Regions from separate parts of the Ralstonia sp. 22111 genome, predicted to be linked through region 1. Evidence: predicted binding sites of a transcription regulator. Region 1 holds the regulator's gene; each other region holds the start of a gene.
What was found. Region 1 encodes NrdR, which represses ribonucleotide reductase genes. Its sites were predicted from a motif close to CACNANATNTNGTG; they were not measured.
Positions count from the first base shown of each region.

Region 2: the regulator NrdR is predicted to act here: its motif matches at 2,959-2,972, upstream of ACTJK4_RS23960 (ribonucleoside-diphosphate reductase subunit alpha).
Region 3: the regulator NrdR is predicted to act here: its motif matches at 4,572-4,585, upstream of ACTJK4_RS11860 (ribonucleoside triphosphate reductase).

Region 1 is NZ_JBQEPR010000001.1:1,039,380-1,046,456, reverse strand. It holds gene tolA (cell envelope integrity protein TolA) at 1-623, opposite strand, end outside; gene tolR (protein TolR) at 676-1,110, opposite strand; gene tolQ (protein TolQ) at 1,123-1,815, opposite strand; gene ybgC (tol-pal system-associated acyl-CoA thioesterase) at 1,812-2,216, opposite strand; gene ydfG (bifunctional NADP-dependent 3-hydroxy acid dehydrogenase/3-hydroxypropionate dehydrogenase YdfG) at 2,286-3,038, opposite strand; ZMP/ZTP riboswitch at 3,178-3,307, shown strand; gene glyA (serine hydroxymethyltransferase) at 3,442-4,689, shown strand; gene nrdR (transcriptional regulator NrdR) at 4,815-5,279, shown strand; gene ACTJK4_RS04865 (hypothetical protein) at 5,354-5,974, opposite strand; gene ACTJK4_RS04860 (pilus assembly protein) at 6,041-7,077, opposite strand, start outside.
Region 2 is NZ_JBQEPR010000013.1:80,224-87,300, reverse strand. It holds gene ACTJK4_RS23960 (ribonucleoside-diphosphate reductase subunit alpha) at 1-2,772, opposite strand, end outside; gene ACTJK4_RS23955 (alkaline phosphatase family protein) at 3,424-5,454, shown strand; gene ACTJK4_RS23950 (hypothetical protein) at 5,485-5,679, shown strand; gene ACTJK4_RS23945 (phosphocholine-specific phospholipase C) at 5,716-7,077, shown strand, end outside.
Region 3 is NZ_JBQEPR010000004.1:39,556-46,632, reverse strand. It holds gene ACTJK4_RS11880 (fumarate hydratase) at 49-1,572, shown strand; gene murI (glutamate racemase) at 1,587-2,435, shown strand; gene ACTJK4_RS11870 (dicarboxylate/amino acid:cation symporter) at 2,494-3,771, opposite strand; gene ACTJK4_RS11865 (DHCW motif cupin fold protein) at 4,143-4,484, shown strand; gene ACTJK4_RS11860 (ribonucleoside triphosphate reductase) at 4,621-6,684, shown strand; gene nrdD (anaerobic ribonucleoside-triphosphate reductase) at 6,681-6,857, shown strand; gene ACTJK4_RS11850 (anaerobic ribonucleoside-triphosphate reductase activating protein) at 6,820-7,077, shown strand, end outside.

The sequences.
Region 1 (7,077 bases):
GCCTTGCGCTCGGCATCGGCCTTGGCCTTGGCTTCTGCAGCGGCCTTCGCTTTCAACTCCTTCTGCTTCGCTTCGGCTTCCGCCTTGGCTTTGGCTTCGGCCTGGGCTTGCAGTTGCGCATTCTTGCGAGCCTGCGCCGCGTCCGCCGCGGCCTTTTCAGCTGCCTTTTCCTTGGCCTGCTGTTCGGCCAGGGCCTTACGTTGGAGTTCCGCCTGGCGGGCCTGTTGCTCTTCCTTCAGACGGGCCTGACGCTGTGCTTCGGCGCGGTCTTCCGCGGCTCGGCGGGCAAGCTCGGCCTCACGGGCGGCGGCAGCCTCCTGCTCACGCTTGCGCTTCTGCTGCTCCAGCGCGATATCGGCTTCCTCTTCCACCTTGGCCGGCGGCGCCTTGATCACCGGTTCCGGCTTGACCTCAGGCACCGGCGCGGCCTGCTGCACGGCCTGCTGAACCGCCGCCTCGTCCCACAACTCGGCCTCTTCGCCGCGCGGGGTGCTGCTCTGCCACTGCACGCCAAAGTACAGAAAGATGATCAGCAGAACGTGTGTCAGGACCGCCAGCCCGAACGCGCGCAGCGTGCCACGCTCGCGCACAGGCTCATAACGATGCAACGACGTCGTAGTCATGACGTTCAGGTTGCCCCGCCTTGGTTCGTCAACGCTCGGTTCATCAACGTGCTCATGACGATTTCACCATCAGGCCGACGCGCTTGACGCCATCGCCCTTGAGCACGCTCATCACGGTCAGCACGCGGTCGTATTGGACCGACTTGTCGGCGGCAATCACGACGGGCTGATCGGGATTTTCGTCAGTGCGCTGCTTCACAAATGCGCGCAGCTCGTTGTTGTTGGCGAGCTTCTGCTCGATTGCTCCCGAACCTGTTTTGACGCGAGCAAGGATCGTGCCGTCACCCTTGATGGTCACGACGATGGGCGGCTGGGTCTGTTGCGGCGTGGCGTTGGCCACCGAGGGCAGATTGACCACCCCTGGGTTCACCACGGGCGCCGCCACCATGAAGATGACAAGCAGCACCAGCATCACGTCGATGTACGGAACGACGTTAATGTCGGCCTTGGCCCGTCGGGCGCGGCGCGTTCGCTGGATGGTAGCCATGAGCGCGGCTCCTTAGCGCGTCTGGCGCTGGAGGATGTTCGAGAACTCTTCCATGAAGCTCTCGAAGCGGTTGGCCAGGCGGTCCATCTCGGTGGCGTAGCGGTTGTAGGCAATCACCGCCGGAATGGCCGCAAACAGGCCGATGGCCGTAGCTACCAGCGCTTCGGCAATACCGGGCGCCACGGCCGACAACGTCGCCTGCTGCACGTTGGACAGGCCGCGGAAGGCGTTCATGATCCCCCACACGGTCCCGAACAGGCCGATGTACGGGCTAACCGAGCCGACGGACGCCAGGAACGGCAGATGCGATTCCAGTGAATCCATCTCGCGCTGGTAGGCCGCACGCATGGCACGGCGGGAAGCATCCAGAATGGCGCTCGGATCGCCGCCACCGCGCTGCAGCTCGCGCGCCTTGAGGTATTCGCGCATGCCGGCTTCAAAGATGCGCTCGAGCGCCCCCGTCGTGTGGCGGTTGTTGGCAGCGCTCTGATACAGCGCCTGCAGGTCGCCGCCGGCCCAGAAATCGCGCTCGAACGATTCGGTCTGGCTGCGCGCGGCGCGCAGCGCAAACGCTTTGCGGAAGATGTACGTCCAGGAGAACAGCGACATCACCAGCAGCAGGCCCATGACGAATTGGACCAGGAGGCTGGCGTGCAGCACCAGCGAGACGATCGACAGATCTTGTGTGACCTCGACGGGATTCATGCGGCGGCTTTGATGGTTGCGAGTACGGGAGCGGGAATCGGGGTCGGCCGGAAAGTGAGCCGGTCGACACATCCAACACGAATCGTGCCTGATGCGAGCAAAATGTCGCCGCGCCAGCCTTCCTGGGCGAATTGGACCGACGCGGGGCCGACCCGTTCCATACGCGAACGGATCTGCAGCAGGTCGTCCAGGCGCGCCGGCGCGCGGTAATCCACAGCGGTGCTGCGCACCACAAAAATGGCCCCGGTCGTATCGGCCAGCGCCCGCTGGTCGACCCCAAGCGCGCGCAGCCACTCGGTGCGGGCGCGCTCAAAAAATTTCAAATAGTTGGCGTAAAACACCACGCCACCCGCGTCGGTATCTTCCCAATACACGCGCAGGTTCCAGTCAAAAGAAGCCATCGGGTAATTTTACCAAGACGCAAGTGACGGCCAGCCATCCACCGACCGGCCGAGGGCTTGCGCTGGGATTCAGGCCATGCCTCGCGTCACGCTGGTGGCCGAGAATGACTGGCAAACGGGCATCAGCTCCATCGCGTTGACATTGAAGTGCGCGGGAAGCGCCGCCATCCAGTAGACGGCCTCGGCGATGTCGTCGGCGGTCAGGGCTTCCGTGCCTTCGTAGACCTTCTCCACGCGGGCATCGTCGCCCTTGAAACGCACGTTGGAAAACTCGGTGCCGGAGCAAAGACCTGGCTCGACGTTCGAGACGCGCACGCGCGTGCCGGTCAGGTCTGCGCGCAAGTTCAACGAGAACTGGCGCACGAACGCCTTGGTCGCGCCATACACGTTGCCGCCCGGATACGGGTACGTCCCGGCGATGGAGCCGATATTGATAATGTGACCGCGGTTGCGCTCAACCATGGCCGGAAGCAACGCACGCGTCATATGAACCAGTCCGGAGCAGTTGGTACCGATCATGCGGTCCCAGTCGGACAGATCAGCGCGCTGGGCGGGTTCGAGGCCCAAGGCCAGACCGGCGTTGTTGACCAGCACGTCGACTTCGCGCCAGCCCTCGGGCAGCGTACCGGGCAACGCGGCAACGACATCGGCATCCAGCACGTCCAGCACCAACGGCAGCACGGCGTCGCCCAATTCAGCCTTGAGCGCGTCGAGACGGTCCTGGCGGCGGCCTGCCGCGATCACACGATGGCCTTCTCGCACGAAACGCCGCGCGATGGCCGCGCCGAACCCGGCGGTTGCGCCGGTCACGAATACGATCATGGAAGTGTCTCCGGACCTTAAGAAAGCGAAAGATCAGAGTTTACCTGAAGCCTTGAACCGCATTGCACAGCAATGTGCGTGTCTGCACGCTCGCTTCTTGCGGCGACCATGGGGCTGTCGTACACTCGCGGGCAACCATTCCACCTTGCGCGACTGGCGAATCCTGAAGCTGCTTTGAGCGGCTTCGACATGTGGGCAGCGACCACGAGGAAGCGCAAGGTTTCTGGCGTCATGCACAACGGCGCCTGCCGCTCGCCTGGGCAGCGAATGGGAAGCACAGGGTGACTTGGACACCCGCTGCAGTCGGCCAACACCGAGCGCAGTCGTTCAAGCCGCGCGCATGTTTCCCCACGCCTCGCCCGATCTCCGCCTTTTCCGTTTCGTTTCAGACCAGACACTCGCCATGTTCGAACGCAGCCGCTATACGATCGACCAGATCGATCCCGAAATCTTTGCCGCCATCCAGAAGGAAAATCAGCGTCAGGAAGACCACATCGAGCTGATTGCCTCCGAGAACTACACTTCGCCGGCCGTGATGGCCGCGCAGGGCTCGCAACTGACCAACAAGTACGCCGAGGGCTACCCCGGCAAGCGTTACTACGGCGGTTGCGAATATGTAGACGTGGTGGAACAGCTCGCCATCGACCGCGTGAAGCAGCTCTTTGGCGCGGAAGCCGCCAACGTGCAGCCGAACTCGGGCTCGCAGGCCAACCAGGGCGTGTTCTTCGCCGTGCTCAAGCCGGGCGACACGATCATGGGCATGAGCCTGGCCGAAGGCGGCCACCTGACGCATGGCATGGCGCTCAACATGAGCGGCAAGTGGTTCAACGTTGTGAGCTACGGCCTGAACGCGCAGGAAGATATCGACTACGACGCGCTCGAAGCCCTGGCGCAAGAGAAGAAGCCGAAGCTGATCATTGCCGGCGCATCGGCATTTGCGCTGCGCATCGATTTCGAGCGCATCGGCAAAATCGCCAAGTCGATCGGCGCGTACTTCATGGTGGACATGGCGCACTACGCTGGCTTGATCGCCGCAGGTGTGTACCCGAACCCGGTGCCGCACGCTGACTTTGTGACGACAACTACGCACAAGAGCCTGCGCGGCCCGCGCGGCGGCGTGATCCTGATGAAGGCTGAGCACGAGAAGGCCATCAACTCGGCGATCTTCCCGGGTATCCAGGGCGGCCCGCTGATGCACGTGATCGCCGGCAAGGCAGTGGCCTTCAAGGAAGCCCTGTCGCCAGAGTTCAAGGCTTACCAGCAACAAGTCGTGAAGAACGCGGCAGCCATGGCCGAAACGCTGATGGCCCGTGGCCTGCGCATCGTGTCGGGCCGCACGGAAAGCCACGTGATGCTGGTCGACCTGCGCGCCAAGAAGATCACCGGCAAGGAAGCCGAGAAGGTGCTGGGTGACGCACACATCACCGTCAACAAGAATGCGATTCCGAATGACCCGGAAAAGCCGTTCGTGACGTCGGGCGTGCGCCTGGGTTCACCGGCCATGACAACGCGCGGCTTCAAGGAAGCCGAGGCCGTGACGGTCGCCCACCTGATTGCCGATGTGCTGGACAACCCGCACGACGAAGCGAACATCGCCGCCGTGCGCGCCAAGGTGGCCGAGCTGACCAAGCGGTTCCCGGTCTACGCCTAAGGCATCCGCTGATGGCCGGATCTCCCGGCCACGTAGTACCCTGCCGCGATGTGCCTGCCCAGGCCATCGCGGCGTTGTTCTTTTAGCGCAGTGCGTTCTTTGAGGTTGCCGAGGAGACCACCGGCATGAAATGCCCCTTTTGCGGCCACGCGGCCACCCAGGTGATTGATACCCGCATGTCGGAAGAAGGCGACACCGTGCGCCGCCGCCGCCGCTGCGAATCCTGCGACCGCCGCTTTACGACCTACGAACGCATCGAGCTGTTCTTTCCCGCCGTCGTCAAAAAGAACGGCAGCCGCGTCGATTACGACCGCAACAAGGTCAAGGACTCCATGCGCCTTGCGCTGCGCAAGCGCCCCGTTTCCGCCGAGGCCATCGACGAGGCCATCGCCCGCATCGAAGAAAAACTGCTCAGCCACGGCGAGAAGGAAATCGGCAGCGACCGCGTGGGCGAGCTTGTGATGCGCGAACTCAAGCGGCTGGACAAGATCGGTTACATCCGGTTTGCATCGGTGTACCGGAGTTTTGAGGATCTGGCTGAGTTTCGAGACGTGCTGGACGAGGTTGCGGCGACGAACGTGCGGAAATGAGTTTCTCGCAAGACGTCCTCTCTCGGGTCACCGTCATCGAAGCTGCTATTCCATCAAACTCTCGACCCAGAGCATTAGGAGGACGCCGGTAGGCCGCTTTCGTTGGATGGTTCAATCTGGAACTCCAGTTCCCTTACCGCGGCCACATCCGCTCCCAAGCGCTTAGCAGGAACAAAGCGCGTCTCCATGAGAATCAAAGCCAACCTGGCTGCGGCGGCACGATTGTCATCGCTCGCGCGGACGATTTCAGCGCGCACAACCGCACCATCAACGGCGATATAGACGCGCAATGTTATCGGCGATGAGTTTGCGACTAACGCCATCACGTCCAGAAGTTCAAGTGTGCTAGCCGGCAAGGCTTGGCGATCCACTTCCGTCGACGCATAAAATCGCATCTCGTCGGCCTCCTCTGACGACGCCGTCGTCGACGGAGATTCTTCCGACCGGTCGCCTGCAGCCTTAAGCGGCGTACCACCCCGCTGCCGCGAAAAGGGGGCTGATTGCTTACCTACGCCCCTCCGGCTGTTCGCACTGGCTTCATCACCCGAAGCCTCCGCCGGCGGACCGACGAATAGCACCCGGAGACCTGCTTCGCCCTTGTCTTCTGCTGCCCGAGGTTGCCATACGCTGGCAGCATGCAGGAAAGCCAAATGGCCCGTCACTGCAACAGCGCAGGCGATCCAGCTGCGCCTCATATCACCTATCTCGTCTTGGCGCTGAGCGCTCGGTCGCGGTACCGCATCGTCATCGTCGGTTCACCGTTAGTCGGCCGTAGGCACTTCACGCCAGTTGATCTGACGAATAGCCTGCACCACCGTAGGAACCAACGGCACAGAATTGATCGCGCTATTGTCTGTACCGGCCTCCAGCCGGACCGAACCATTGACGTTGAGGTAGGACAGATCGACCACCAGCCCACCACCGGTGTAGTACGGCTGCAGCACGCCAAAACTATTAACCACGCGGCTGATGCCAGTGCCGATGTCCAGAGAGAACACGCGATTGGTACCGGATGGATTACACGCGTCGCCGTTTGGCAAATTGGCGGCAAACGACACCGTGCCGAAGTTGGAGACCGGCGCCACGTTAACGCGTTCCGCCACGCCATTGGACGACTGGCCGAGGTCGACGTAATAGCCCATGACCGATGTCGGAGCGCTACCAATCCCCTTCAACAGGTTGGGGTCCGCATTGAGATCCTTGCGTTGAATCGGAAACGTGACGCCGCTCGGAAGATCGGTGCTGCTGTTGAAACGCTGGACCACGCCGTCATAGATCACGTAGAAGCTCTGCGTCTGGCTGCTGGCGATATCGGTACTGCCGAGTAGCCGGCCGGTACCCACCATGACGTAGCGCTTAAGCGAGTTCGGCTGAATCTCGATCAGCGGCGGCGTCGTGACAGGCTGTGCATTGCCGCTCGGGTCGGTGAGCTTCGCAATCTGGGTGGGTGCCGGATAGGCGCCGCTTGTTGCCGTGAGGTCGAAACGCCAGACGTTGCCCAGCAGATCGCCCGCATAGATGGAGTCTGCCGTGTTGTCGGTGTAGTCGGCAACATACGCGGAAGCATATGCAAGGCCCGCGGGACTGCTTGCAGAGCCGACACCCGTCGAAATCGACTCCAGCAAGGCGCCCGTCGTCGGGTTGAGGATAAATAGCCAGCCCATGCCATCAGCGTTGTTGTAGCCCGACGGCACGGCAACGATCCAGCCGTACTTCTTGGTCTTCACGACGATCGGGTCGCCATAGGTGAAGCCCAAGGTACCCTGCCGCGCGTTAGAGGGACCACCGAACTCCCACA
Region 2 (7,077 bases), on a different contig from region 1:
GCGCGACACGGTCGACTTCTCGACGTGCGTGGCGCCGATCGTGCGCAGGTAGTACGTGGTCTTCAGGCCACGCAGCCAGGCCAGCTTGTACGTGTCGTCCAGCTTCTTGCCCGACGCGCCGGCCATGTAGATGTTCAGCGACTGAGCCTGGTCGATCCACTTCTGGCGGCGCGATGCCGCTTCCACCAGCCACGTCGGCTCCACTTCGAAGGCCGTTGCGTACAGGTCGCGCAGGTCTTGCGGAATGCGGTCGATGCGGGCCAGCGAGCCGTCGAAGTACTTCAGGTCGGCGACCATCACTTCGTCCCACAGGCCGCGTGCCTTCAGGTCACGCACCAGGTAGTCGTTGACCACCGTGAACTCGCCCGACAGGTTCGACTTGACGTACAGGTTCTGGTACGTCGGCTCGATACAGGCCGACACGCCGATGATGTTGGAGATCGTTGCCGTCGGGGCGATCGCCACGCAGTTCGAGTTGCGCATGCCGTACTGCTTGATGCGGCCGCGCAGGCTGTCCCAGTCCATGGTCGACGACATGTCGGTTTCCAGGTAGCCGCCACGCTCTTCGGCCAGCAGCTTGAGCGAGTCCTGCGGCAGGATGCCGCGATCCCACAGCGAGCCCTTGTAGCTGCTGTAGCGGCCGCGCTCTTCAGCCAGCTCGGTCGACGCCCAGTAGGCGTAGTAGCACACGGCTTCCATCGAGGTATCGGCAAACTGCACCGCTGCGTCGCTGGCGTACGGCACGCGCAGCACGTGCAGCGCGTCCTGGAAGCCCATGATGCCCATGCCGACCGGACGGTGGCGCAGGTTCGAATCACGTGCCTTCTTGACCGCGTAGTAGTTGATGTCGATCACGTTGTCGAGCATGCGCATGGCCGTGCGCACGGTCTTCTTCAGCTTCTCGTGATCGAGCACCACGCTGCCATCCGCCTGCTTGACCAGGTGGGCGACCAGGTTGACCGAACCCAGGTTGCACACGGCGATTTCGCTGTCGTTGGTGTTCAGCGTGATTTCCGTGCACAGGTTGGAGCTGTGCACCACGCCCACGTGCTGCTGCGGGCTGCGGATGTTGCACGGATCCTTGAACGTGATCCACGGGTGGCCGGTTTCGAACAGCATGCCCAGCATCTTCCGCCACAGCTGCAGCGCCGGCATCTTCTTGAAGAGCTTGATCTCGCCACGCGCGACCTTGTCTTCGTAGGCCAGGTAGGCCTGCTCGAATGCCTTACCGACCTTGTCATGCAGGTCCGGGCAGGTGGACGGCGAGAACAGCGTCCACTCGCCGCCTTCCATCACGCGCTTCATGAACAGGTCCGGGATCCAGTTGGCCGTGTTCATGTCGTGCGTGCGGCGGCGGTCGTCGCCGGTGTTCTTGCGCAGTTCCAGAAATTCTTCGATGTCCAGGTGCCACGTTTCCAGGTACGCACACACCGCGCCCTTGCGCTTGCCGCCCTGGTTCACGGCCACGGCCGTGTCGTTGACCACCTTCAGGAACGGCACCACGCCTTGCGACTTGCCGTTCGTGCCCTTGATGTGCGAGCCGAGTGCGCGCACGTTCGTCCAGTCGTTGCCCAGGCCGCCGGCAAACTTGGAGAGCAGCGCGTTTTCCTTCAGCGCCTCGTAAATGCCGTCCAGGTCATCCGACACGGTGGTCAGGTAGCACGACGAGAGCTGCGAGCGGCGCGTGCCCGAGTTGAACAGCGTCGGCGTGCTCGACATGAAATCGAACGACGACAGCAGCTGGTAGAACTCGATGGCGCGGGCTTCGCGGTCGATTTCGTTCAGCGCCAGGCCCATCGCCACACGCATGAAGAACGCCTGCGGCATCTCGATGCGGGTTTCATTGATGTGCAGGAAGTAGCGGTCGTACAGCGTCTGCAGGCCGAGGTAGTTGAACTGGAAGTCGCGCGAGGCGTCCAGGGCCGCACCCAGGCGGGCCAGGTCGAACTGCGCCAGCTTGTCGTCGAGCAGCTCGGCGTTGATGCCGCGCTTGATGAACTGCGGGAAGTAGTCGACGTAGCGCGTGCTCATTTCCGCTTGCGTGACTTCTTCGCCGAGGATTTCGCGACGGATCGTGTGCATCAGGATGCGCGCCGTGACCTGGCTGTACGCCGGGTCCTTTTCGATCAGGGTACGCGAGGCCAGGATGGCCGAGTCGTACACCTGCGTCATCGGCACGCCTTCATACAGGTTCTTGACCGTTTCCTTGAGGATCGGCTCCGGGTCCACCGCTTCGCCCAGACCTTCGCAGGCCGAGACGATCACGTTGCGCAGCGCCGCCATGTCCAGCGGGCGGGTGATGCCGCCGTCGGTCACGTTCAGGCCGATGAAGGCCGGTTGCTGCTGGGTTTCACCGGCTTGTGCGCGCTCCTGGGCGCGGCGCTCGCGGTACAGCACGTAGGCGCGGGCCACGTCGTGCTCGCCCGAGCGCATCAGGGCCAGTTCCACCTGATCCTGCACGTCTTCGATATGGAACGTGCCGCCGTTCGGGCGGCTGCGCAGCAGCGCACGCACGACGTTCTGCGTTTGTTGCTCGACCAGCTCGCGCACACGCGCGGAAGCAGCGCCCTGCCCGCCATTCACGGCGAGGAAGGCCTTGGTCATGGCCACGGCGATCTTCGAAGGCTCGAAGCTCACCACGGCGCCGTTGCGGCGGATGATCTTGTAGTCCGCGTAGCCAGTGCTGGGGGCAGCGGCCGTGCCGCCAGCGCTTTGCGCAAATTGGGAGGGGTTGGCGGTGCCGGAGTGGATTTCTGGTTGGGCCGTCTGCATGTGGACTCCTGTTGAACCGTTCGTTTTATTGGCGCGCCGGGGGTGAAGCACCCTGGGCGAATCCTTGCGCTACGCGGAGAAATGAGACGGAAAAGACCCCTGCCTTTCCTCAGCCCCCAAGCGCCGGCTCGACCTGCCGTACGCCCGCCCCCGCGTGGCGCTGAAATAAGAATCCCGGAAAGCGACCACTACATCTAGTGTCCAACTCCGGGATTGACGCTAAGTATAGTGGCCCAATCGAATTTGCCTAGACTTGACAGGTGGGGGCAGAGGGCTATTTTTCACTCGCCAATGCGGTGCCGCAAACCCGCTACGCCAGTCTGCACAAAGGGTCGGCGGGACTGGCGTGCGGCGTCGCAATGACCGACTCTTCAGAATAATTCTTTCTATCGACGTCGCAAGCTCAATAGACGTCACCTCATCTTCGGTAGGGGTATGTGTGCGGCGCACTGCACCGGTGCACGCGTGCCGCACCCCGGGGCAATCCCCGGCATTTCACCCGCTCAAGAAATCCGAATAGCCACATCAGCATTCTTGCCGAGGCTGTCACTTGAGCGACAGGCCCCCACCCTACGCTTCGGTCGCATTGCAGGGAGCGCAATCACAGCGGCGGGACACCGAGCGCCGCGCACAACGACCGAGGAAATCGACATGGCTTGGAATCCACCTGCCCGCCGCCTGCTGACGGCAGCGCTGGGCACGACCGTGGCCGCGACGCTGGCGACCACGTTGACCGCATGCGGCGGTAGCGACAGCAGCCCCATCGCCAACCAGGGCAACACAGACGCGCCCTCTACCAGCGCCAGCAAAAAGGTGCTGGTGGTCGGCGTGGACGGCGCCACTTATGCGCAGATACAGAGCGCGCTCTTGCAGCACAGCCTGCCGAACCTGGGCGCGCTGGCGGTGATGCCGGCTTCGACCGGCGGCACGCTGGGCACCACCACCGCCCAGCCGCCGCTGGACACACCGAGCTGGGCCACGGTGCTGACCGGCGCCTGGCAAAACCGCCATGGCGTGACCGACGACACCGTCACCACCCTGGCCGCCCCAAGCGTGTTCAGCTACGCGCGCAGCGCCGCCAAGGCAGCCGGCGCCACGCAACGGCTCGGCGCCGCCGTCAGCTCGGCAGCGCTGCCTGCGCTTCTCAAGGCGGATCAGCAAGCCGGCAACCTCGACACGCTCGTGGACTGCGCCCAGGTGGACACCTGCGTGACGCAGAACAGCGTGAAGCTCGTGCAGTCCGGCTACGACGTCGTCTTCGCGCAATACACCGCGCCGGCCGCCGCCGCGCTGGCATCGGGCCTGCAAAGCGACGCGTACACCGCTGCGCTGGACAACGTCGACCAGGCGCTGGGCACGCTGCAAGCCGCCATCGCCCAGCGCCGCACCGCCAACCCGAACGAAGACTGGCTCGTCGTCGTGACCACCAGCCACGGGCTGGACGCCACGGGTGCCACCACGTCGGCGCCGACGCTTGAAAACCGCACCGCCTTCATCGCGCTGAACAAGAGCGTCAATCCGGTGCTCGGTAAGAACGGCATGGCCGCGCCCACGTCGGAAGCCGCGCTCGCTGCCCTGCCGAGCGAGGCCGACATCGTGCCGACCGTGCTGGCGCAATTGAACGCCGCCGTACCGGCCACCGCTCACAAGTTGGACGGTGCAGCACTCACGGCCAGTGCCGTCGGCGTGCGCAATGTCCAGAGCACCGTGGGCGCGTACAGCGCCTCGCTGTTGCTGAACTGGCAGAACCCGACCGCTGCCAGCGGCCCCATCACCGTGCTGCGTGATGGCAAGCCGGTCGCCACGCTGCCGGCCACAGCCACGCAGTACACCGACAGCAACATCGCTGCCGCAAGCGGCATCTACCGCATCAACTACACGCTCGTGCGCAACAACGTGCCGGTGTCGATGCTCGCGCAGATCAGCTACGTGGCGCCAACGCCGCTGGCGACCTCGCTCACCAACGGCCTTGCTGCGTACTACAGCTTCGATCCGCTGCCGCCAACCGACCGTAAAGCCAGCTCGACGATCGGCCCCTGGGTGGCCGGCACCGACGGCGGCTCTGCTGCCGCCGACCCCTTTGGCGGCACGGCGCTCTCGGTCGATTCGCGCATCGACGCCTACAAGCTCACGCAGAACGGCGCTGACATCGCGCTAAGCCCGCAATTCACCATCGGCTTCTGGTTCAAGTCGGACTGCACGCAGGGCAACGGCACCGGCGAACCGATCCTCGCCAACAAGGACTATTACTCCGGCTCCAATGCCGGCATCGCCATCGGACTGTGGGGCGGCTGCGAAGTGCGCTTCAACCTGGGCAGCGGCGGCAAGCGCGACGACATCCAGGGCATGAAGTTCAGCGCCAACCAGTGGGCCTATCTCGCCCTGTCGGTGGACGCGCAGGCCAAGCGCTTCAGCGCTTACATCCTGGACCCGGTGCTCGGCGTGCAGAAGGTGGAAGACAAGGCCATCGCCAACACCGACGTCACGAAGCTGGGTGGCCTGGCCACCAAGGTCTGGGGCATGAACGACGACGCCACGCACAACTACGTGCCCAACAACCCGGGCTCGCTCAAAGGCGTGATGGCCTACGACGACCTCGCCATGTGGACGCGCCGGCTGACGCTGGACGAACTCAAGACGATCAACGGCTCGCACAAGCCACTGTCGTCGCTGAACCCCTGACCCCCTCCCCCAACCCGAACGAGACCGCTCATGAAGCCCTTCATCCACCCTCTCGCGCGGCCGCACCGGCTGGCCGCCGTGCTGCTGTGCGCCGCCACCTTGTCGCTGTCGGCCTGCGGCGGCGATTCGAACGACGGCACGCCGAGCACAGGCCCCGGCGCCGCTCAGCCCGATCAACCCGGCCAGCCGCCGGCCAACAAGCCGACCCTGCACTGCGCTCCGTAACGCGCGGCTTCCCATCGACTTGCGTTTGAGACCGACATGACTTCCGACACGAACCACGCTAACAACGGCAGCCGCCGCAACTTCCTCAAGATGGCCAGCACGGGGGCGATTTCCGCCGCCGCGCTCGCCGCCTTCCCGCCGTCGATCCGCCGTGCACTGGCGATTCCCGCCAACAACGCCACCGGCACGATGCGCGACGTTGAACACGTGGTGATCCTGATGCAGGAGAACCGTTCATTCGACAACTATTTCGGCACGCTGCAAGGTGTGCGCGGCTTTGGTGACCGCTTCCCCATCCCGCTGGCCGGCGGCCTGAACGTGTGGCAGCAGACCTACGTGCCCAGCAGCGGGCCGAGCCGCACGGTGCTGCCGTATTACCTCGACAGCAGCGCCGGCAACGCGCAGCGCGTCTCGGGCACGCCGCACAGCTACCCCGATGCGCAGAACGCGTGGGACCTGGGCCGCATGAGCAAGTGGCCGACGTACAAGCAGACGCAGTCGATGGGCTATTACAAGCAGGCCGAGCTGGACTTCCAGTTCGCGCTGGCCAACGCCTTCACGCTGTGCGATGCGTACCACTGCTCCTTCCACGGTGGCACCAACACCAACCGGCTGTTCCACTGGACGGGCACGAACGACCCGACCGGCGCGGCGGGCGGCCCCGTCATCGACAACAGCGGCGACCACCTCGACGCCAGCGTCACGTACAACTGGAAGACCTACCCGGAGCGCCTGCAGGCTGCCGGCGTGTCGTGGAAGGTCTACCAGAACATGCCGGACAACTTCACCGACAACCCGCTCGCCGGCTTCAAGGCCTACCGCGACGCCAACGCCGCGCGCGGCAACCTGGCCGACGGCAGCCCGTTCCCGCCGTACACGCCGGCCGACGAAACCGTCAGCCCACTGATCAAGGGCGTCGGCAACACCATGCCCGACGGCGGCTTCCTGCAGGCCTTGAAGGACGACATCGCCGCGGGCCTTCTGCCGCAGGTCTCGTGGATCGTCGCGCCGGCCACGTATTCCGAGCACCCCGGCCCGTCGAGCCCCGTGCAGGGCGCGTGGTACACGCAGGAAGTGCTCAACGCGCTCACCGCCAACCCGGCCGTGTGGAGCAAGACCGTGCTGTTCATCAACTTCGATGAGAACGACGGCTTCTTCGACCACGTGCCGCCGCCCGCAGCACCGGCCTATGACAACGGCGTGCTGGCCGGCAAGTCGACGGTGAGCACCGCTGGCGAGTACCACACGGACCAACACCCCTATGGCCCCGGCCCGCGCGTGCCGATGTACATCGTTTCGCCGTGGAGCCGCGGCGGCTGGGTCAACTCGCAGGCGTTCGACCACACCTCGGTGCTGCGCTTCCTGGAGCTGCGCTTCAACGTCAAGGAGCCGAACATC
Region 3 (7,077 bases), on a different contig from region 1:
ACTGCCCTGCCGCACCGGCTTTTCATTCCTATACGTTGGTCCCCCACCATGACCGTCATTCGTCAAGAAGACCTCATCCAGAGCGTCGCCGACGCGCTGCAGTACATCAGCTATTACCACCCGATGGACTACATCACTGCTCTGGGCCGCGCCTATGAGCAGGAGCAGAGCCCGGCGGCCAAGGATGCCATCGCGCAGATCCTGACCAACAGCCGCATGTGCGCCGAGGGCAAGCGCCCGATCTGCCAGGACACCGGCATCGTCACCGTGTTCCTGAAGGTCGGCATGAACGTGCGCTGGGACGGCGCCACGATGAGCCTGGAAGACATGGTCAACGAAGGCGTGCGCCGCGCGTACAACGACGTCGACAACAAGTTGCGCGCGAGCGTGCTGGCCGATCCGGCCGGCAAGCGCACCAACACGAAGGACAACACCCCGGCCGTGATCAACATGTCGATCGTGCCGGGCGACACGGTGGACGTGATCGTCGCGGCCAAGGGCGGCGGCTCCGAAGCCAAGTCGAAGTTCGTGATGCTGAATCCGTCCGATTCCATCGTCGACTGGGTGCTCAAGACCGTGCCGACCATGGGCGCCGGCTGGTGCCCCCCGGGCATGCTGGGCATCGGCATTGGCGGCACGGCCGAAAAGGCCATGCTGCTGGCCAAGGAAGCCCTGATGGAGCCGATCGACATTCAAGACCTGATCGCCCGCGGCCCGAGCAACCGTGCAGAAGAACTGCGCATCGAGCTGTACGAAAAGGTCAACGCGCTGGGCATTGGCGCGCAAGGCCTGGGCGGCCTGGCCACCGTGCTCGACGTGAAGATCCTGGACTACCCGACCCACGCGGCCAACCTGCCCGTGGCGATGATCCCGAACTGCGCCGCCACGCGCCACGCACACTTCACGCTGGACGGCAGCGGCGTTGCCAAGCTTGAAGCGCCGGACCTGTCGCAATGGCCGAAGGTCGAGTGGGCACCGAACACCGAGACCTCCAAGCGCGTCGACCTGAACACGCTCACGCCGGAAGAAGTTGCCTCGTGGAAGCCGGGCCAGACGCTGCTGCTCAACGGCAAGATGCTGACGGGCCGTGACGCCGCACACAAGCGCATCGCCGACATGCTCGCCAAGGGCGAGAAGCTGCCGATCGACTTCACCAACCGCGTGATCTACTACGTCGGCCCGGTCGATCCGGTGCGTGATGAAGTCGTTGGCCCGGCAGGCCCGACCACGGCCACGCGCATGGACAAGTTCACCGAGACGATGCTCGCCCAGACGGGTCTGATCGCCATGGTGGGCAAGGCCGAGCGTGGCCCGGTCGCCATCGAATCCATCAAGAAGCACAAGTCGGCTTACCTGATGGCCGTGGGCGGTGCCGCTTACCTGGTGTCGAAGGCCATCCGTGGTTCCAAGGTGCTGGCATTCGAAGACCTGGGCATGGAAGCCATCTACGAGTTCGACGTGAAGGACATGCCCGTGACCGTCGCCGTCGATAGCTCGGGCACGTCGGTCCACAAGACCGGCCCGGCGGAATGGCAGGCGAAGATCGGCAAGATTCCCGTCGCAGCAGGCTGATCCGTTCATCCAATATGACGACACGCGCGCAGGCACCGGTCGGGGTCTTTGATTCCGGCCTCGGAGGGCTCTCCGTCCTGCGCGCGATTCGCGCCGAACTGCCGGCCGAATCGCTTCTCTATCTGGCGGATTCCCGCCATGCCCCGTACGGGGAAAAATCTCCCGAATACATTGCCGATCGCACGCTGCGCGTGTGCGAATGGCTGGTCGACCAGGGCTGCAAGGCGTTGGTGATCGCGTGCAACACCGCCACGGCGCAAGCCGTGCACGTGCTACGCGAAAAACTCGCGGTGCCGGTGATTGGCGTCGAGCCGGGCTTGAAGCCAGCGGTTGCCACATCGAAGAGTCGTGTGGTCGGCGTGCTCGCGACCGAAAGCACGCTGCGCAGCGAAAAATTTGCACGCCTGCTGGCGGCTGCCTCGGGCGATTGCAAAGTGCTAAGCCAACCCGGCTACGGGCTCGTCCCCCTGATCGAACGTGGCGATACCCACTCGCCTGCGGTGCTGGAGCTGCTGCGGGCGTATCTGCAACCGATGCTGGACGCAAACGCCGACACGTTGGTGCTCGGCTGCACGCACTACCCGTTTCTGGAAGACGCCATCCGCGAGATCGCGGGCGATCGTCTGACGTTGATCGACACCGGCCACGCCGTCGCGCGCCATCTGGGCCGCACGCTCGCGGCGGCGGGATTGCAGGCAGCGGGCCCAGCCGCATCGCCCCGCTTCATGAGCACCGGCGACGTGCTTCCGCTGCAAGCCATGGTGGCTGCATTGCTCGGAGAGGCACCGATGGCACAGCGTGTCGACATCGGCGATGCGCCCCTGAGCCCGGCCGTGGCATCGCTCGCTTCTCAACCGGAATAACGCCGCTCAGATACAACAACGCCGCCCTGAAAGGCGGCGCTGTCGTCTTGGCTTAAAGTCAGCCGACCTGCGGCTGCACTGCGGGTTCTGCGGTCTCTTCCACCGCCTCCTCTTCAGCCGGCTCATACTTCGCCACCACGGCCGTGGCCAGGCTGTTGCCGATCACGTTGGTGGCCGTGCGGCCCATGTCGAAGAACTGGTCGATGCCGATGATCAGCAGCAGACCGGCTTCGGGCAGATGGAACATCGGCAGCGTGGCTGCCACCACCACCAGCGAGGCACGCGCCACACCGGCCATGCCCTTGCTCGTGAGCATCAGGACCAGCAGCAGCGTCAGTTGCTGCGTGAAGCCCATCTCGATGTTGTAGGCCTGCGCGATGAACAGCACCGCAAACGCCTGGTACATCATCGAGCCATCGAGGTTAAACGAATAACCCAGCGGCAGCACGAAGCTCGAAATGCGCTTGGGCACGCCAAATCGGTCAAGCGCCTCGATCGTCTTCGGGTAAGCGGATTCGCTGCTCGCCGTGGCGAACGCCAGCAGCGTCGGCTCACGAATCAGCCCCAGCAGACGGCCCAGCGAACGGCCCAGCAGCACGTAGCCGACAAAGAACAGGATCGCCCACAGCAGCGCAAGGCCCAGGTAGAACTCGCCGATCAGCTTGCCGTAGGTCCACAGCACGCCCACGCCTTCCACCGTGATGGCAGCGGCCATGGCAGCAAACACGCCCAGTGGGGCGAAGCGCATCACGTAGTCGGTAATGCGGAACATCAGCTTGGTCAGCTCTTCCAGGCCACGGCCGATCACGCTGTCCATCGGGTTCTTCATCGTCGACAGCGCGGCGCCGAAGAACAGCGAGAACACCAGGATCTGCAGGATCTCGTTGGTGGCCATGGCCTCCACGATGCTGCGCGGGAACACGTGCGTGATGAAGGCCTTGAGGGTGAAGTCACCGGTCTTCAGGCCCGACGTGGCCGACACATCCGGCAGCGCCAGGTTCATGTGCACACCCGGCTGGAAGAAGTTGACCAGCAGCATGCCCAGCGCAAGCGACGTGGCCGACGCGCACACAAACCAGATCATCGCGCGCAGGCCCACGCGGCCCACCGAACGGCCGCCGCTCATGCTCGCCAGGCCGGTCACCAGGGTCGAGAACACCAGCGGTGCAATGATCATCTTGATCATGCGCAGGAAGATGTCGGTGATGATGCTGAAGTACGAAGCGATGTCCTTGGCCGCCGCAGCGTCCTTGGCATATTCGTGGCAACCCCAGCCGACGGCAATGCCCAGCAGCATTGCCAGCCCGATATGGGAGGTCAGACGTTTGGTGTTCAAGACTTTCTCCAAGGAATATCGTGGCCGGAGGGACGGCGCGCGACAGACGCGGATCTCATGGGGCCAAGGGCTGGCCCAACTTCGTCACGCTTTGTAAAAAGCGACGATATTAGAGAAGCGCATGGCGATCGTTATGTCGATGTTGCATGGCACCATGCAATTTCTGCATACATTGATATGGCGCCGTTGACGCCTTGCTGCGATGCCGCACGGGCAGTGGAACGAGCCCCTCCGAAGCGGATTATTGAGCCGCACGCAATGCCGTCACGGCGTACCAACAAGCGCCGCTTCAAGCACATGAAATGCGACGCATGGACCACGTAAGCCGCTGATACCATCATGGGCTTACGTCACCTACCCGGAGTCCCGCGATGAAAATGGCGCCCTTCGCCTTTGGCACGACCGACTGGTCCGCCGTTGAACCTACCGAGCACACCGGCGAGACCGGCATGGCGATCTGGCGCACCCGTTACTTCGGGGACGAGTCAAACCGCATCCGTGTACGCATGGTCGAGTACACCCCCGGCTACTTGGCTGACCATTGGTGCAAGAAGGGCCACATCCTGTTCTGCCTGGATGGCGAATTGGAAACCACGCTGGAAGACGGCCGCAAGTTCACCCTCACGCCGGGCATGAGCTATCAGGTGGGCGACGACGCTGAAGCCCATCAGTCCTACACCAAGAACGGCGCCAGGCTGTTCATCGTCGACTGACAGCGACACGACCATTCTGCGTCGCAAATGGCCCCGGTTGACCGGGGTCAAGCGATTTAAAAATCAAGGTCTTTAGGGCTCACCGACCACAATATGTAGTGCTAGTCTGACTCCATACCACTAGATGGAGTACCTCATGACGGGCACACAGGTCACCAGGCAAGTCACCAAGCGCGACGGTTCATTGGCCCCGTTTGACGCGCAAAAGATCCGCCAGGCCATCGCGGCAGCCGGACAGGCCACCGGCGAATTCGACACCGTCGAAGCGCAGCGCCTGACCACGGGCGTGCTCGAGCATCTCGCCTCGCTCCCCAGCCCCGGTATCGAAATCATCCAGAACTGCGTGGAAGAGGTGCTGGTCGACGCCGGCTATTGGCGCACCGCGCGTGCCTACATCGTCTACCGCGAGCAGCACGCCCGGCTGCGTTCGCTCAAGCACACGCTGGTCGATGTCGAGAGCACGATGGACGAATACCTCGAGCAGCGCGACTGGCGGGTCAATGCCAACGCCAATCAGGGGTACAGCCTGGGCGGCCTGATCCTCAACGTGGCAGGCAAGGTCACGGCCAACTACTGGCTTTCGCATGTCTACAGCCCAGAGGCGGGCGCAGCGCATCGCGAGGGCGACCTCCACATCCACGATCTCGACATGCTGTCGGGCTACTGCGCAGGGTGGTCGTTACGGCAGTTGCTGACGGAGGGATTCAACGGCGTGCCGGGCAAGGTGGAAGCGACGCCGCCGCGGCATATGTCCGCAGCCATCGGGCAGATCGTCAACTTTCTCGGCACGCTGCAGAACGAATGGGCCGGCGCGCAGGCGTTCAGTTCGTTCGATACGTACATGGCGCCGTTCATCCGCCGCGATGCGATGTCGTATGCGGCGGTCAAGCAGTCCATGCAGGAGCTGATCTACAACCTGAACGTGCCCAGCCGCTGGGGCACGCAGACGCCGTTCACCAACCTCACGTTCGACTGGACGTGCCCGGCGGACCTGCGCGAGCAGGTTCCGTACATCGGCGGCGAAGAGATGCCCTTCACCTACGGCGACCTCCAGCCCGAGATGGACATGATCAACCGCGCGTACATCGAGGTCATGATGGCCGGCGATGCAAAGGACCGCGCGTTCACGTTTCCGATTCCCACGTACAACATCACGCCAGACTTCGACTGGGAGCACCCCAACACCACGCTGCTGTTCGAGATGACGGCACGCTACGGGCTGCCCTACTTCCAGAACTTCCTCAATTCCGATCTCGAGCCGCACATGGTGCGCTCGATGTGCTGCCGCTTGCAGCTTGACCTGCGCGAACTGCTCAAGCGCGGCAACGGGTTGTTTGGGTCGGCCGAGCAGACCGGTTCCATCGGGGTGGTGACGGTGAACTGCGCGCGATTGGGACACCTCTACGCGGGCGATGAGGCGGCGCTGCTGGCGCGGCTCGATACGCTGCTCGCACTCGGCCGCGACGTGCTGGAAGTCAAACGCAAGTTCGTCCAGCGGTTGATCGACCAGGGGCTGTATCCGTACACGCGGCGCTACCTGGGCACGCTGCGCAACCACTTCAGCACGCTCGGCGTGAACGGCATCAACGAGATGGTGCGCAACTTCACGCACGATGCCGACGACATCACTACGCCATTCGGCCACGCCATGGCGGTGCGCCTGCTCGACCACGTGCGTCAGCGCATGACGGAATTCCAGGAGGCGACGGGGCATCTGTACAACCTCGAGGCCACGCCGGCAGAGGGCACGACTTACCGCTTCGCCCGTGAAGACCGCAAGCGCTGGCCAAACATCCTGCAGGCCGGCACGACCGCCCAGCCGTACTACACCAACTCCAGCCAGTTGCCCGTCGGCTACACCGACGACCCGTTCGAAGCACTGGCGCGCCAGGAAGCGCTGCAGAGCAAGTACACCGGCGGCACGGTGCTGCACCTCTACATGAACGAAGCGATCTCCTCGCCGCAGGCGTGCAAGGAACTCGTGCGCCGCGCGCTGGCGAACTTCCGCCTGCCGTACATCACCATCACCCCGACGTTTTCAATCTGCCCGAAGCACGGCTACCTGTCCGGCCATCACGCGTTCTGTCCGAAATGCGATGCAGAACTGCTGGCTCAGCAGCCCCATGGCAAGTGCGTCTGCACAACGGCGGACACCCCAGGTTCTTCCACCCACCTCCATCACGAAGGAGCCTCCGTATGACTACCGCTGCACACACCGCCAACCACGCCGCTGTACTCGACGACAACCAGCGCACACGATGCGAAGTCTGGACCCGCGTGATGGGCTATCACCGGCCCGTCAGCTCGTTCAACATCGGCAAGCAAGGGGAATTCTGTGAACGCCGCTTCTTTGTTGAAGACCGCGCCCGCTGAGCCACCGCACTGCCCGCCGCCGGCCATCGGCGGCCTGGCGCCGTTTTCCAGCGTCGACTGGCCGGGGCAGCTTGCGGCGGTGGTATTCGTGGCCGGCTGCCCGTGGCGCTGTCATTACTGCCACAACCCGCACCTGCAAACGCGGGCGCGCACGCTGGATTGGGACGATGTCTTCGCGTTTCTACAGCGTCGCGCGGGCCTGCTTGATGCGGTTGTCTTC